2 regions of the Roseibium porphyridii genome follow, and region 1 is predicted to be linked to the other one. Evidence: riboswitches for the same ligand, from Rfam matches in the RefSeq annotation. Region 1 holds a riboswitch; the other holds the start of a gene.
The links. A riboswitch is a leader RNA that binds a small molecule or an ion and turns the genes downstream of it on or off. The one in region 1 is predicted to bind cobalamin.
Positions count from the first base shown of each region.

Region 2: it holds a riboswitch for cobalamin, as region 1 does, so the genes downstream of both, cobU (bifunctional adenosylcobinamide kinase/adenosylcobinamide-phosphate guanylyltransferase) here and K1718_RS12465 (DUF1636 domain-containing protein) in region 1, are expected to answer to the same signal.

Region 1 covers NZ_CP120863.1:2,656,634-2,663,590, forward strand. Annotated here, with positions in the region: gene K1718_RS12450 (S9 family peptidase) at 1-1,512, opposite strand, end outside; gene K1718_RS12455 (cytochrome d ubiquinol oxidase subunit II) at 1,663-2,673, opposite strand; gene K1718_RS12460 (cytochrome ubiquinol oxidase subunit I) at 2,679-4,052, opposite strand; cobalamin riboswitch at 4,437-4,646, shown strand; gene K1718_RS12465 (DUF1636 domain-containing protein) at 4,998-5,408, shown strand; gene K1718_RS12470 (ABC transporter ATP-binding protein) at 5,405-6,178, shown strand; gene K1718_RS12475 (ABC transporter substrate-binding protein) at 6,195-6,957, shown strand, end outside.
Region 2 covers NZ_CP120863.1:3,436,032-3,442,988, forward strand. Annotated here, with positions in the region: gene cobN (cobaltochelatase subunit CobN) at 1-3,189, opposite strand, end outside; gene cobW (cobalamin biosynthesis protein CobW) at 3,222-4,313, opposite strand; gene cobU (bifunctional adenosylcobinamide kinase/adenosylcobinamide-phosphate guanylyltransferase) at 4,310-4,861, opposite strand; cobalamin riboswitch at 4,896-5,107, opposite strand; tRNA gene K1718_RS16010 (tRNA-Asn) at 5,431-5,506, shown strand; gene K1718_RS16015 (LTA synthase family protein) at 6,113-6,957, shown strand, end outside.

The sequences.
Region 1 (6,957 bases):
GAACCCCTTTTCCTTGCCGCCACGCATGTGGGCAATGGCATAAACGAAGCCGCGGTCAACCAGCGAAAGACAATTCGTGTTGAAACTTGCCGGTATGCTGATGCCGTAGGAGCCGTAGCCGTAAAGAAGCAGCGGGGCAGAACCGTCAAGTTTTGTGTCCTTGCGATACAAAATCGAGACGGGAACTGTTTCTCCATCTTCTGCCGGTGCCATCAGCCGTCTAGTCACGTAGTCAGAGGCGGTGTGGCCGGATGGCACTTCCTGTTCCTTGCGCAGGACCCTTTCACGGGTTTCGACATTGTAGTCGAAGGTCTGCGAAGGTGTGGTCATGGAAGAATAGGTGAAGCGAATGGTCGTCGTATCGAACTCGTAGCCGCCACCTGCTCCCAATGAATACGCTTCTTCGTCGAATGCGATCGAATGTTCAATATTGTCGGTCAAGCGGCGGATGACAATGCGAGGAAGCCCATCTTCTCGTTCCAGCCGTGTCATGAAGGTCTTGTAGACACAGTGAGAGAGCACGAGACAGCCGGGCTTGTGGGGCACAAGATCTGTCCAGAACTCGCGGCCCGGCGTCGCCTTGGGAGCTGTTACGATCTTGAAGTCTTCCGCATCTCCAAGGTTCGTCAGGATGTAGAGCGTGTCGCCATGGTCATCGACGGAATATTCGACACCTGTATCGCGCGGGGCAATCAGGACTGGCGGTGTTTCCGGCCTATTTGCCGGGATCATCCAGACTTCTGACGTTTCATGGTCATGGATGTCGATAAGGATCGTGTCGCCGGACTGGGTCTTGCCCACTCCCATGAAAAAACCGCTGTCCTTTTCTTCGTAGACCAGAACATCGTTGGCCGGATCGGTGCCGATCTCGTGGCGGAAAAGCTTGGAGGGCCGATGATTGTCATCCAGCCGGATGTAGAAGACAAATTTGCTGTCTGCGCAAAAGACGCCGCCGCCGCCGGTGTCCTCGATGCGATAGTCAAGATCCTTGCCGCTCTCGATGTCACGGAGCTGCATTGAATAGTATTCCGAACCCTTGTCATCGTAGGCCCAGGCCAGGAGCTTGTGATCGGGTGACTGGCTGGCTGCGCCAATCTTGAAATAGGCCTTTCCCTCAGCTTCCTTGTCGCCGTGCAGCAATACGGTTTCCTTGCCGCCGTCACGAGGTGTGCGGAAAAAGATGGGTTGCTGTCCACCGGTCTCATATTTCAGAGCATAGGCATATGGCCCGTCGGGCGATGGGACGGAGCTGTCGTCTTCCTTGATCCGGCCTCGCATTTCACCAAAGAGCGTTTCCTGCAGCTCTTTGGTAGCGGCCATCTGACTTTCCTGAAAGGCGTTTTCAGCTTCCAGATAGGCGCGAATGTCCGCATCAAGGACGGACGGATCGCGCATGACTTCTTGCCAGTTATCAGCTCGAAGCCAGCCATAGTCGTCCTGGCGGGAGATCCCGTGTGTCACGAGGGTTTCGGGGCGCGCTTCGGCGCGCGGGGGAAAAGCATCCTGTTTCATGGTTCCGAGGTAGGTTTTTTCCATGATGAAGGCAAGGTCGACGCCTTTGAAAAAGTCATTGTTTCCCGCATGGTCTTGGCTCTGCAAGCGCTGAACACTGTCAAAACTGCAAAGACTTTAGCCAAAGCCACCGACATCGGAAACGCCAGATCAATCGTAAGTCAGCTCCGTCGCTTTGCCGCGGAACACCGTGTAGGCCAGGATCGTGTAGCCGATGATCACGGGCAGCACGAAGATTGCCCCCAGCAAAATGATAAAGAGGCTCTCCGGAGCGCTGGCGCTCTCGTAAAGGGTGAGTTTTTCCGGGACCACGTAAGGATAGAACGAGTATGCGAGCCCCGAAAAGGCGAGCGTGAACAGCGTCGCCGTTACGGAGAAGGGAACCCAGCTCCATCTATCCTTGCTGTCGGGCAGGTGTTTCAGTGCAGTCCACAATACGAACAGGAGGAGCGCGGACATGAGTGGCAACGGCGCCAGCAGGATGATGGAGGGAAAGGAGAACCACTTCTCAAAAATCCTGCTGCTGACAAGGGGACTTGCCAAAGAAACGGCACCCAGTCCGAGGATCACACCCCATAGGTTTCGGCGAGCCCAATTGACTGCTCTTGTCTGCAGATCACCTTCGGTTTTGATGATCAGCCAGCTTGCTCCGATCAGTCCGTAACCTGCGGTCAGGCAGACTGCGGTCAGCAATCCGAAGGCAACGGTCGTTGCGCTCTGTTCCAGGCCCATAATGTAGATGCCGAGCATATAGCCCTGCGAAAGGGAAGCGGACAGGGAGCCCAGGAAAAAGGCCAGGTTCCAGCGCACTTTTTGAGTGCCGGTGGTCTTGGCCCTGAATTCGAACGCAACGCCCCTCAAAATTAAACCAATCAGCATGATCGCGACCGGCAGATAGAGCGCGGTCAATATGGTTCCGTGTGCGGCGGGAAAGGCAACAAGCAGCAATCCGACGGCCAGAACCAGCCAGGTTTCATTGGCATCCCAGAAGGGCCCGATAGCGGCGACCATTCGGTCCTTCTCTGCATCAGTTGCCAAGGGAAACAGGATGCCGACGCCAAGATCAAAGCCGTCAAGAATGACATAGACCAGGATCGAAAGGCCCATCAGCGCGGCAAAGGCAAGCGGAAGCCAGGTTGCGGGATCTCCGAAAAGGGTCATCATAATTACTCCGCGGGCACGAGCGAGACCTGCGCCGCCCCTGAATGGGGGCGGGCGTCGGTGTTTGTGGATTTTCGGGCGAGGCGGAAGATCACAGTGATATAGGCGGCCAGCAACACAGCGTAGACAGCGAGATAAGCCGCAAGGGTCGAGGCAACCATGCCTGCGGGCACGTCGGCAACTGCTGCTTCTGTGGTCAGTACCCCCTGAACCAACCAGGGTTGCCGTCCGATTTCCGTCGTGTACCAGCCAGCCAGCGTTGCGATCCAGCCCGAGAAGGTCATTGCCACGAGGCCCCGCAGTATCCAGGGATTAAGCTTGTCAATTCCGCCGCTGCGGCGCAGGGCGACCAGCGTTCCCCAGCTTGCCAACAGCATCAGCATTCCAGTTCCGACCATCACGCGGAAAGACCAGAAGACCGGTGCAACGGGCGGGTGCAAGGGCGATCCATCTTCGGCGTAAAAATCGTTCAATCCGGGAACGACACCGTCCGGATCGTGTTTCAGGATCAAGGACGCGCCATTCGGGACAGCCAGTTCAAAGCGGTTCTCTCGCGCTTCTTCATCGGGTAGGGCGAACAGAAGCAGCGGAACATTTGATCCCGTGGTCCAGTTGCCTTCCATCGCCGCAACTTTTTGTGGCTGATGTTCGAGGGTGTTCAGACCATGCAGATCTCCTGCATAGATTTGCACCGGGATAAGAATGGCCGCCATCCAGATGCCTGTTTTGAAAGAAAGCCGCACACCTTTTGACGTGTCGCCGATCAGGCGTCGATAAGCGGAGACCCCGGTAATCAGGAATGCCACGGTCAGACCACTCGCCAGCAGCATATGCGCCAGACGGTACGGCATCGATGGATTGAAGACGATCGCCATCCAGTCAGTTGCGTGGACCACACCGTCTCTCAGCTCAAACCCGGTCGGAGTGTGCATCCAGGAATTCAGAACCAGGATCCAGAACGCGCTGACTGTGGTTCCGAATGCAACCAGGAAGGTTGCCAACGTATGCAGCCAGTTGGGGACCCGGCGCGATCCGAACAGCATGATGCCGAGAAACGCAGCTTCCAGGAAAAAGGCAGTCAACACCTCATAAGCCAGGAGCGGCCCGGCGACATTTCCGACCGTTTCCATGAAGCCGGGCCAGTTTGTTCCGAACTGAAAGCTCATCGTAATGCCACTAACGACACCGAGGCCGAAAGACAACGCGAACACCTTTACCCAGAACCGGTAGGCCGCCATCCAGCGGTCGTCAGCGGTTGCGTTGAAACGAAGCTTGAAAAACAGCAACACCCAACCGAGGGCGATGGTGATTGTCGGAAACAGGATGTGAAACGAGATATTCGCGGCAAACTGAATCCGGCTTAACAGCAGCTCTTCCATGTGACACCTTTCAAGCCGTCAACTCTTGCTGCTGAATATGGAATTCTACTTATCGGCTACAATCGAATTTGGCTTGCCTGCGGCGCCATGCCCTGCGGCAACCGGTCACTCGGTCACGTTGCCCCATCGAATGCAATGCATGTTGGGCGTTCTTGTTCCTTAAAAACGTTCAATATGCCATTGCTGAGCACATCGCGCAGAAAGACCTGTGGAACGTCCAGGTTCAAAATTTCCGCAATGACAACTTTCAGCTCGCTCGACCATTGAAACTGGAGCAGACGGTTTCGGTGCCCTGTTCGTTTGCATCCCAACCAAGATGTGGATTTGGGGTGTCCAAATATTCCCCCGAGCGTGAATGGCTTGATTGACTCAACTACAAAATTGCGGCAATCAGTTTTCAATGGTTTCCGAATCCGAGACCGGATCGGGATTAAAAGGGAACACGGTGAGGCGTAGCCAGAAGGCACCAAATCCGTGACTGCCCCCGCAACTGTGAACGGCGAGCAAACCTGAAAGCGCCACTGGGTTTCCCGGGAAGGATCAGGCAAGCGACGACCCGTAAGTCAGGAGACCTGCCATTGCATTTTCAACTTCAACCCGGGCGGGGTGTCCTGGAGGAGCGAGTGGCATGGCATATCGGCTATTTTTGCTGACACAAATTGACATTCGGTTCTTGAACGCCCCGCGCCATCGCGGAGGGCGATATGAACCGGAGCAACACGACTACCAATTCCATTGATCCTGTCTTCCTGAAGGCTACAGACCCGTTAAGTGAACGCGCCGCGCGAGCCATGCAGCCGAACGCTCGTCCTGTGGGGCTTGTCAAAAAACCGATTCGTAATGTAATAACATTACAGAACTTTATACCTGACCGTACTCCGCAAGTTATTTTGCGTCCCCAGGAAGGGAACGAACCAGGCAGTTTCGGGAAAAGTGTGGCGGAGAATGATGATGCAAGGTGACAAACACAAGATCTTTGTCTGCACATCCTGCCGCTACAAGGGCACCAGCTGCCGGCCGGGTTTCGAGCTGATCAAGAAACTTCAGGACGCAATGCGTCTTGCGACACCGATAGTGGGTGACGATTTTGAAGTGTCCGGCATTGCCTGCATGGCCGGCTGCGACAGGCCCTGTACGGTTGCTTATCGAGCCAGTGGCAAGGCGACCTATCTGTTTGGCGATATAGACCCTGAGACCGATATTGAGGACCTTATTGCCTTTGCGCGGCAGTATCAGGACCTCACAGATGGTTGGTGCTCTTCGACGGTGCGACCGGGCAAACTTCGGAAAACCACACTCGCACGCATTCCATCTGCGATGATCCTGACCCAGGCTGAGGAGACTGCAGCCTCATGAGCGGTGCAGTTCTCAGTGTTCAGGATGTCGGATGGTCGCCAGGCAGGGGACATACACTTTTGAGCGGCGTCAGTTTTGACGTTCCTGCCGGCAAGGTGTTGGGGGTCGCCGGTGCCAACGGTGCTGGTAAATCCACTCTGCTCCGGCTGCTCTATCGGTTTCACAAGCCGGTTACCGGGACCGTTCGTCTCGACGGTGAAGACATCTGGTCCATGTCGGCAAGGGAAACGGCGCAAAAAGTTGCCGCGGTCCTGCAAGAGCAACCCGGAGATTTCGCACTTTCCGTTCGTGAGATTGTCGAACTCGGGCGCCGCCCACACGGCTCGGGGTTTGCCAGAGGCGGTAGGCGGGATACCGAAATTGTCGATGAGGCCCTGGAGCGTATGGGCCTCAACGACTTGTCTGCACGTTCTCTCGGGACCCTTTCAGGCGGCGAACGCCAGCGAGTCATGGTGGCCCGCGCGCTGGCTCAAAAACCGCAGCTTCTCATTCTTGATGAGCCGACCAATCACCTAGATATTCGTCATCAACTGGAAATCGTGACGCTGATCAGCAGCCTCAACATCACAATCGTCACCAGTCTGCATGATCTCAACCTGGCAGGCCGCGTGTGTGATCAGGTGCTGCTTTTGCACAAAGGCAGATCACTTGGTTTTGGAACTCCGGAAGAGGTTCTGACGCCAACGCATATCGAACAAGCTTACTCCGTCTTTGTCCGTCAGGAGCGGCTTAGTCAAAGTCACGAACAATATCTCACCTTTCACCTTTGAAAACGGAACTCGTATCATGAAACGTATTGCGCTTAGTCTCGTCCTGACCGTCATGGCCGGTTCTGCATTTGCAGAAACCACAGTGCAGAGCTGTGACCGGGAGGTTGTCTTCTCCGAGCCGCCGAAAGCGGCGGTATCCAACGACGTGAACCTCACGGAAATGATGCTCGCTCTTGGTCTTCGAGATCATATGGTCGGTTACACCGGCATCTCGGGCTGGAAAACGCTGGATGAGGAAATGCGCGAGGGAGTTGCCGAAATGCCGGAGCTTTCCGCCAAATATCCGACCAAAGAGGTGCTGATTGGAGCAGATGCCGATTTTTATTTCGCAGGCTGGAACTACGGCATGAAGGTTGGCGGCGAGGTCACGCCTGAGACGCTGGAGCCATTTGGCATCAAAGTCTACGAACTGACGGAATCTTGCATTCACATCGGTGAAAAGCCAAAGGTCTCCATGGGAGACATGTACAACGACCTTATCAATCTTGGAAAAATCTTCGGCGTGGAAGATGCAGCCTATGATCTGGTGGCCGGCTACAAGGCCGAGCTGGACGCATTTACATCCAATTTGAATGCCGGCGAAAAGCCGCTGCGCGTTTTCGTTTATGACAGTGGTGAGGACAAACCCTTTACGGCAGGTCGATATGCCATGCCGACTGCGCTGATCGAAGCTGCTGGGGGCATCAATGTTCTGGACAGCTTTGAGAAAAGCTGGGCAACGGTCGACTGGGAGGCGGTCGTCGAGGCAGATCCGGAAATGGTTGTCATCGTCAATTACG
Region 2 (6,957 bases), 780 kb from region 1:
TGTCCCTTCCGCGCCGCCGCCATAAGCATATCCGCCCCAGCTCAGAAACACGTCTGCAAAATCTGCGCGTTTCTGCCAAATGCCCTCATCAATAAGCGCTTGAAGACCTGCACCATAGGCCCCTGGTTTGGACCCGAACACTCTGAAGCCCGCTCGTTGAGCCGCCGTATTCTTGTCCAGACCGTCTTCAACGAGGCGTCTCGTCTCATCTTTCATACGCGAAGCGACGGGGTTTGCGACCTCTGGTTCATTGAGTGCACCAACTGCTCTAACCGCGCTGTCGAACAGATCCATTTGGTGCGGAAATGCGTCTCTAAAGAAGCCTGAAACTCTCAATGTCACATCGATACGTGGACGCCCGAGTTCTGACAGTTTGAGAATTTCAAATCCCGTAACGCGACCCGAGCCGGTCTCCCAAACGGGTTTTGCTCCAATCAGAGCCAATGCCTGCGCGATATCGTCTCCTCCGGTGCGCATGTTCGCAGTGCCCCAACAAGTCAACACCAGGGACGAGGGCCACTCGCCCTCCTCCTGAAAATAGCGTTCCGCAATCAACTGAGCGGACTTCTGACCAAGCCGCCAGGCAGTTTCGGTTGGAACGGCCCGAACATCGACGGAGTAGAAATTCTTGCCTGTCGGCAGAACGTCCGGCCGGCCTCTCGAAGGTGCACCAGACGGCCCTGGCTCTACGAACCCTCCAGAGAGCGACGTTAACACCGCAGCGATTTCGGCATTCCCAGACCCGCAAACCGAAGGCCGAAGGGTTTCATTGACCTCACGAAGAGCCGCTTTCGTCGATATCCAGTCTTCTGGCGCATCCGAATTGCCGGATATCAGTCGCTGGGCTAGCACCTCAATTCGCTCGACAGTGTCACCGTTGGAACGCCAGGCGGAGGCAAGCACTTCTTGAAGCAGTTTGGGCCTAATGTAGGTCCAGGCCTCGGAAAAGTCGCAGTCGAGGGGATCAAAGTCACCAAACCCAAGGTCTTTTGCGATGGCTCTCTGAAGGCTCTCGTCTGCAGGGCTGGCCCCGCGTGGCACTCTTGCAAGCGCTGCCAGGAGATCGGTCAACTGTTCTCCGTCCGGGCTTACTCCAAGAATATGAAGTCCGTCGCGGATCTGCAGCTCCTTTAAGTCGCACAAATGCGCGTCCAAACGCGCCAAACGCGTTTCCTCGTCCATTTCGTCAGAAAGGCCGATATCCTTGTCGAGCCCATGACGTGCAGCGGCATCCAGAATGTCGCCGGTCAGTGCTTTCAAGCGGCGCGGATCCACGCCGCTGGCGAGATAATACTCATCCAGGAGTGTCTCCATCTCTTCCGCGACGCCGTGGCTTTCAGCCCGCGTCAAGGCTGGCGTCAAATGATCGACAATGACGGCAGAGGTCCGTCTTTTTGCCTGCGCCCCCTCACCCGGATCGTTGACAATGAATGGATAGATGTTTGGCACCGGCCCAAGCACTGCTTCGGGAAAGCAGTTTGCCGAAAGAGCTAGCGCCTTTCCGGGCAACCATTCCAGATTGCCATGTTTGCCCAGATGAATGACAGCATCCACCCCGAAGGAGCAACCCAGCCAGAAGTAAAAAGCGAAATAGTTGTGCGGCGGTACAAGGTCCGGATCGTGATACGTTTCCTTCGGATCAATGTTGTAGCCGCGCGCCGGTTGAATACCGACAACCTGATTGCCAAACCTGTGTAGACCCAAGCGGAATTTGCCGTCTGTCACATGTGGGTCGTCTTCAGGTTGTCCCCAACGCTCGAGAACTGAACGCCTCACATCATCAGACAGCCGCGCAAAGGCCGATTGGTAGTCGTTCAGGTCAAATTCCTGAAACGCCATTTTGTCAGAACGTTTATCAAGAGAATTGGTGACCCCACTTGTCAGTGTCTCCATCAGGGCAGCGGAACTTTTTGGGGCTTCGCCGGTATCAAATCCGGCATTGTTCAATGCTTCCAGAACTTTGACACAGGATGCGGGTGTGTCCAGGCCAACTCCATTGGCAAGACGACCGTCCTTGTTGGGGTAATTTGCCAGAATCAGTGCGGTCTTTTTCTCTGCCTTAGGCTTTTTGCCAAGCTTCGCCCAATTTGCCGCCAAGTCCGCAACAAAGGTGATTCGATCAGGCACGGGTGTGAATTTGACGGGTGTTGATTGCGTCGCCTCGTCGAAAACGCCCTCTTCCTTGAACGACACGGCTCGGCTCAAGATGCGCCCGTCTATTTCCGGCAACACCACATGCATAGCGAGGTCACGAATGGAAAGACCTTGATCGCTTTCTTCCCATCCTTCCTTTGAGGAAGACGAAAAGACGACCTGCAATACGGGCTTGCCCGGTCGATCCAATGGCGTGGGCTGATGCGGCGCCCCTGCCTTAGAAACGGCGAATGCTGTACCGTTCAGAACGACGTCCGGTCGCGCGTCGGCGAAGAGGCTCTCCAGCACGGCAACGGATTCTGCTTCCTTCAGGCTCGAAACAAAAACCGGCATCGCGTTGACGCCTGCTTTGTCCAGGGCATCAACCAGGGCGTCGACCGGAGCAGTCTGGGCACCTTGTACAAGCGCACGGTAGAAGGTGATGGCAGCCAGCGGCCTGGCCTGATCATGCCAGGTCGACTTCAAGGTGCTCAGATCCGGGGATGCGTGTCCGGGAAGATAAAGACCGGCACGCGGAAGAGGAACTGGCTGGGCGGGTTCTTCAGAATCTCCGATCAGGAATGCACAAAAGCGCAGAGCATTGGCATAGTTTTCAGATCCGCCCTCAACACAGTACCGCCAAAACCGATGAACGTCTTCAACAGGCCTTGTTGACCGCCCACTGAGATCGGCATCCCATTTGTCGTCACCGGGAACAACAATCAGTTCAATGCCGCTTGCGCGTATTTCTTCTTCAAACCTTTCAAGACCGTAGCGCCAATATTCGACACCACCCAGGACTCTCAAGACAACCAGGCGCGCGCCGCGGACTGTTTGCTCGGCATAAAGATCAACCGAGTACGGATGCGACAGCGCCATCAGATTCGCCAGCCGCAAGGTTGCCCTGTCCGTCCCTAGCATTGCGTGGGCAGCTGCAAAGCTGCCCAATTCTGTATCTGCTGCGGAGAGAAAGAGTATATCGGCTGGAGACTGACCAAGGTCGACTGCGTCTCCACCATCGTCAATCCGGCGTGTCTGGCTGGCTAAGATATGCATGTCTTTTGGCTGTGCCTGTGCTTTCCTGGCCTTTAGGCGGCGGCCTTCAAACCACCGAGAACAGATCTGACAGCATCAAGATCCAGTCCCTTCAGACCAATCACAACCAGACGGCCTGAACTTTCTGCACCCGCAGCAAACCAGGTCTCAACCCTTGGCCCAACGGCTTGCACCATGGCAGGTGCAGCTTTTCGATCAATTTCGACGGCACCCTTGATCCTGAGGACACCCTTCAACGACATTGCTTCCAGGACTTTGTCCTCGGCTTGCTTCAAACTGGCGAATGCGGAAACCGGGAGGACATGGCTTTCGAAATCATCATGGTGGTGATGATCATGATGATGGTGGTCCTCATCTTCGTGGTCATGGTCGTGGTGATGGTGGTGATGCTCGTGTCGTCCGGACATGTCATCTTCTGCTGCAGATCCACGCCCGAGCAGCACTTCAATCGGAAGAGTACCTTTTTCCGACGATACAATGTGAACCGCCGAACGCACATCTTTGGCAATTCGGCCATGCACGCTGTCCAAGGCAGTTTCAGAAACGAGGTCGGCTTTGTTGAGCACGACCAGATCCGCGCAACGTAGCTGATCATGAAAGAGTTCTTCGACCGGGCTTTCATGATCGAGGGCCTCATCAGCCGCGCGCTGCGCTTCCAGAGCGTCTTCATCCAGCGCAATCCGTCCTTCTGCCAAGGCCGCGGCATCAAGCACGGTGACAACACCGTCGACAGTCACCTTTGGCTTCACACTTGGCCAGGAAAACGCCCGTACGAGCGGTTGAGGCAACGCCAGACCAGAAGTCTCGATGACGATATGTTCGGGCGGCGTCTCGCGCGCAAGCAACATTTCCATCGTTGGGAGGAAATCGTCCGCAACTGTGCAGCAAATACATCCATTGGTCAGCTCGACCACTTCTTCAGCCGCACAATCGGGGTCCGCGCAGCCATTCACCAGCGACCCATCAAAGCCCATGTCGCCAAACTCATTGACAATCAGAGCGATTCGCTTGCCGCCAGCATTTTGCAACAGATTGCGAATAAGCGTGGTTTTCCCGGCACCCAGAAACCCGGTGACGATTGTAGCCGGGATTTTTGTGCCCGGAGTTCCAAAGGAGGCGGTCATAGTTTGATGTCCGGTTGAGAGTTAGGTTTCAATATCATTGGCAAACCAGCCGCTACGAAAACGACTGTTTCACAGACTTTCGCCATATCCTGATTGAGACGGCCTTGTGCATCTCGAAACGACCTGGAAAGTCGGTTCTCCGGCACGATTCCCATGCCGACTTCATTTGAGACAAAGACGCACGGTCCTTGCAGCGACGCAACGACCTCGCACAAATGTGCGGTTTCGGCGACGACGTCTCTTTCAGCAAAATAAAGATTGGAAAGCCAAAGCGTCAGGCAATCCACAAGGACGACTGTGTTCGGGAGGCATTCTCTTTGAAGCACGGAGGACAGGTCAGTCTGTTCTTCGATCGTTTTCCAAGATGGTCCGCGCTGATTACGATGAGCATCGATCCGGCTTTCCATCTCGGCGTCGAACGCCGCGCCTGTCGCGATATAAATCTTGTCCAGGCCCGCGCCTGCCACAATATGCTCGGCAAATCGGCTTTTTCCAGAGCGTGCTCCGCCAAGGACAAGGGTGGCCCGGGAAGTATCTTTGTGCGTCAATCCAGTCTCCCAGCCGTCCGCCCGACAGCACAAAAGGGTTGCATGATCGACGGCCGGTCTCCTGGCTTGCGGCTCAGCGCGTTTTGCGCCCCTTCCCGGTCTCTTCGACCAGTGGGTTTTCGCGCAAACGCTCACCGCTTACAGTTGCGGGGGCAGCTCCGGTTTATGGCAATTAGCCAGCACCGGATTCCCGTTTCATCCGGATCAGGCCTGACCTTCTCCGGAACCGTCAGATCCTTCCTAACCTTATCCGGTTCACGGCACAAGCACTGGTGTTATCGCTTCAGCAAAATGATCAATTCCAGTCAGCACGGCACCTTATGTCCCCACCTTCGTGAACATCGCTGACTTCACGGGACCAAAAGAACAATACAAGGCCATCCTAGATTGGAGAATGAAAAGCTGGCTACAGCGATTACTTGTCTGAAAAATATAAGGTTTTCCACACGAGCAACAAAAAAATGTCGGCTCGATGAAAAAATAGGCCTTTGGGGCTTGGCAAACGGAGCAAGCCTTTGATATACGCATCTCCACCGACGGGGCAGCGTTGCTGGCCCCGAGCGTGGTGATCCCCAGTAGCTCAGTTGGTAGAGCAAGCGACTGTTAATCGCTGGGTCGCTGGTTCGAGTCCGGCCTGGGGAGCCATCCACCTTCTTCCTGAAAATAGATCAATTTTAGCTTCCGAACTTGTGCATGGGTCAGGTGGTGCTTGGCTTGTCTCGCTATGGATGCAGGCGATTTCAGAATCATTCGCTCAGCTGCAAGCACTGCTCCATTTGGAGGCAGAAACACCTGCCGACGAGTGGACTTTGCTGCGCGAAACCAGGTCTTCTCAGCTAGCCTCTCGAGTTTGATGTTTAACGAGAGAAACCGGACAATCAAGAAATGAGCCACCATGTGGCATTCAAGTTGCGATAACTTTGCATTTGCGATCTATAAGTGCAGTTCACAAACAAAATAATTACGACGCTCCAAGTTATACATTTTTACCATTCGAATTTTTTACTATTATTTTGTTTTCCTACACGCGAAGTTTTCTTAATTAAGAAAATTTAATACATTAATTTATAGACGAACGAGCAGTTCAATTGATAGATGGATCGCGTGATAGGCGACCTGATCCGAACAATACGGTTAACCCTAAGAGAACAATTGCCTGAAATGGGCATTGAAAACCTGACAATTCAAGTTAACTCCGAAGTTGCGATTAGCAGGCTAACAAAAGAACGAAAATCACCTGCAGAGGGTTAGATGCGACGGCTAGTAGATTTCTTTTTTGACCGAAGAATTATTGGACTTACGTTGCTCCTCGGGATGGCAGGTGTTGCGTTGGCAGAACGCATGGTCGTGACCCTGCCTATGGCATATTTCATCACTTTTGCGATCATCGCCTTTTCGGTATTGCTGACCGGGCGGATCAAGACATCAATATATTTCGGCTTGGCCGTCGTGGCACTGATCGCATTTATCTCCTACGCCAAAATCAAATGGATGTCCGTGGCTCCAAATGTCGTGGATCTCTATTACTTCGCATTCAATCCCGGCACACTGGCATTCCTATTCGATGGTTTCCTGCCACTTGTGATCGGCGTGATCGTGTTGTTTTTGGGGGCGTTGGCAGCACTTATCGTTTTTGGTTGGTTCGAGACACCTTCTTCGAAAAGCAGATGGAGAGCGCTGATTGCGCTTCCCCTGTGCGTCGCGCTTGCAATCGCATTTCAACCGCGCACCTTCAGCGGCGTCGAAGACCTGATGCGCTTTCGCTACATCACTTCCGTGTTCACATCCATGAAGCATCTGGCAAACCTGGGAGACCCAATTCCGCTTCTGGAACTTCTAAACCGAGAAACAGCCACTTTGGACAGCAGCGCTGAAACGCACGGTGTTTGCAGACAATTTGTGTCGAAGCCCGACATTCTGGTTGTTCAGGCAGAGTCGATCGTTCCACCCGAAATATTTTACGACGAAAAAATTCCAGAAGAGTTGGAAGGAGCCTTCAACGGTCCGGACGAAACACTTCGGCCCCTAAAAGTCGAGACCTTTTCAGGTGGGACCTGGATTACAACAGCAGGTTTCGTTTCCGGCTTGCCGATAAC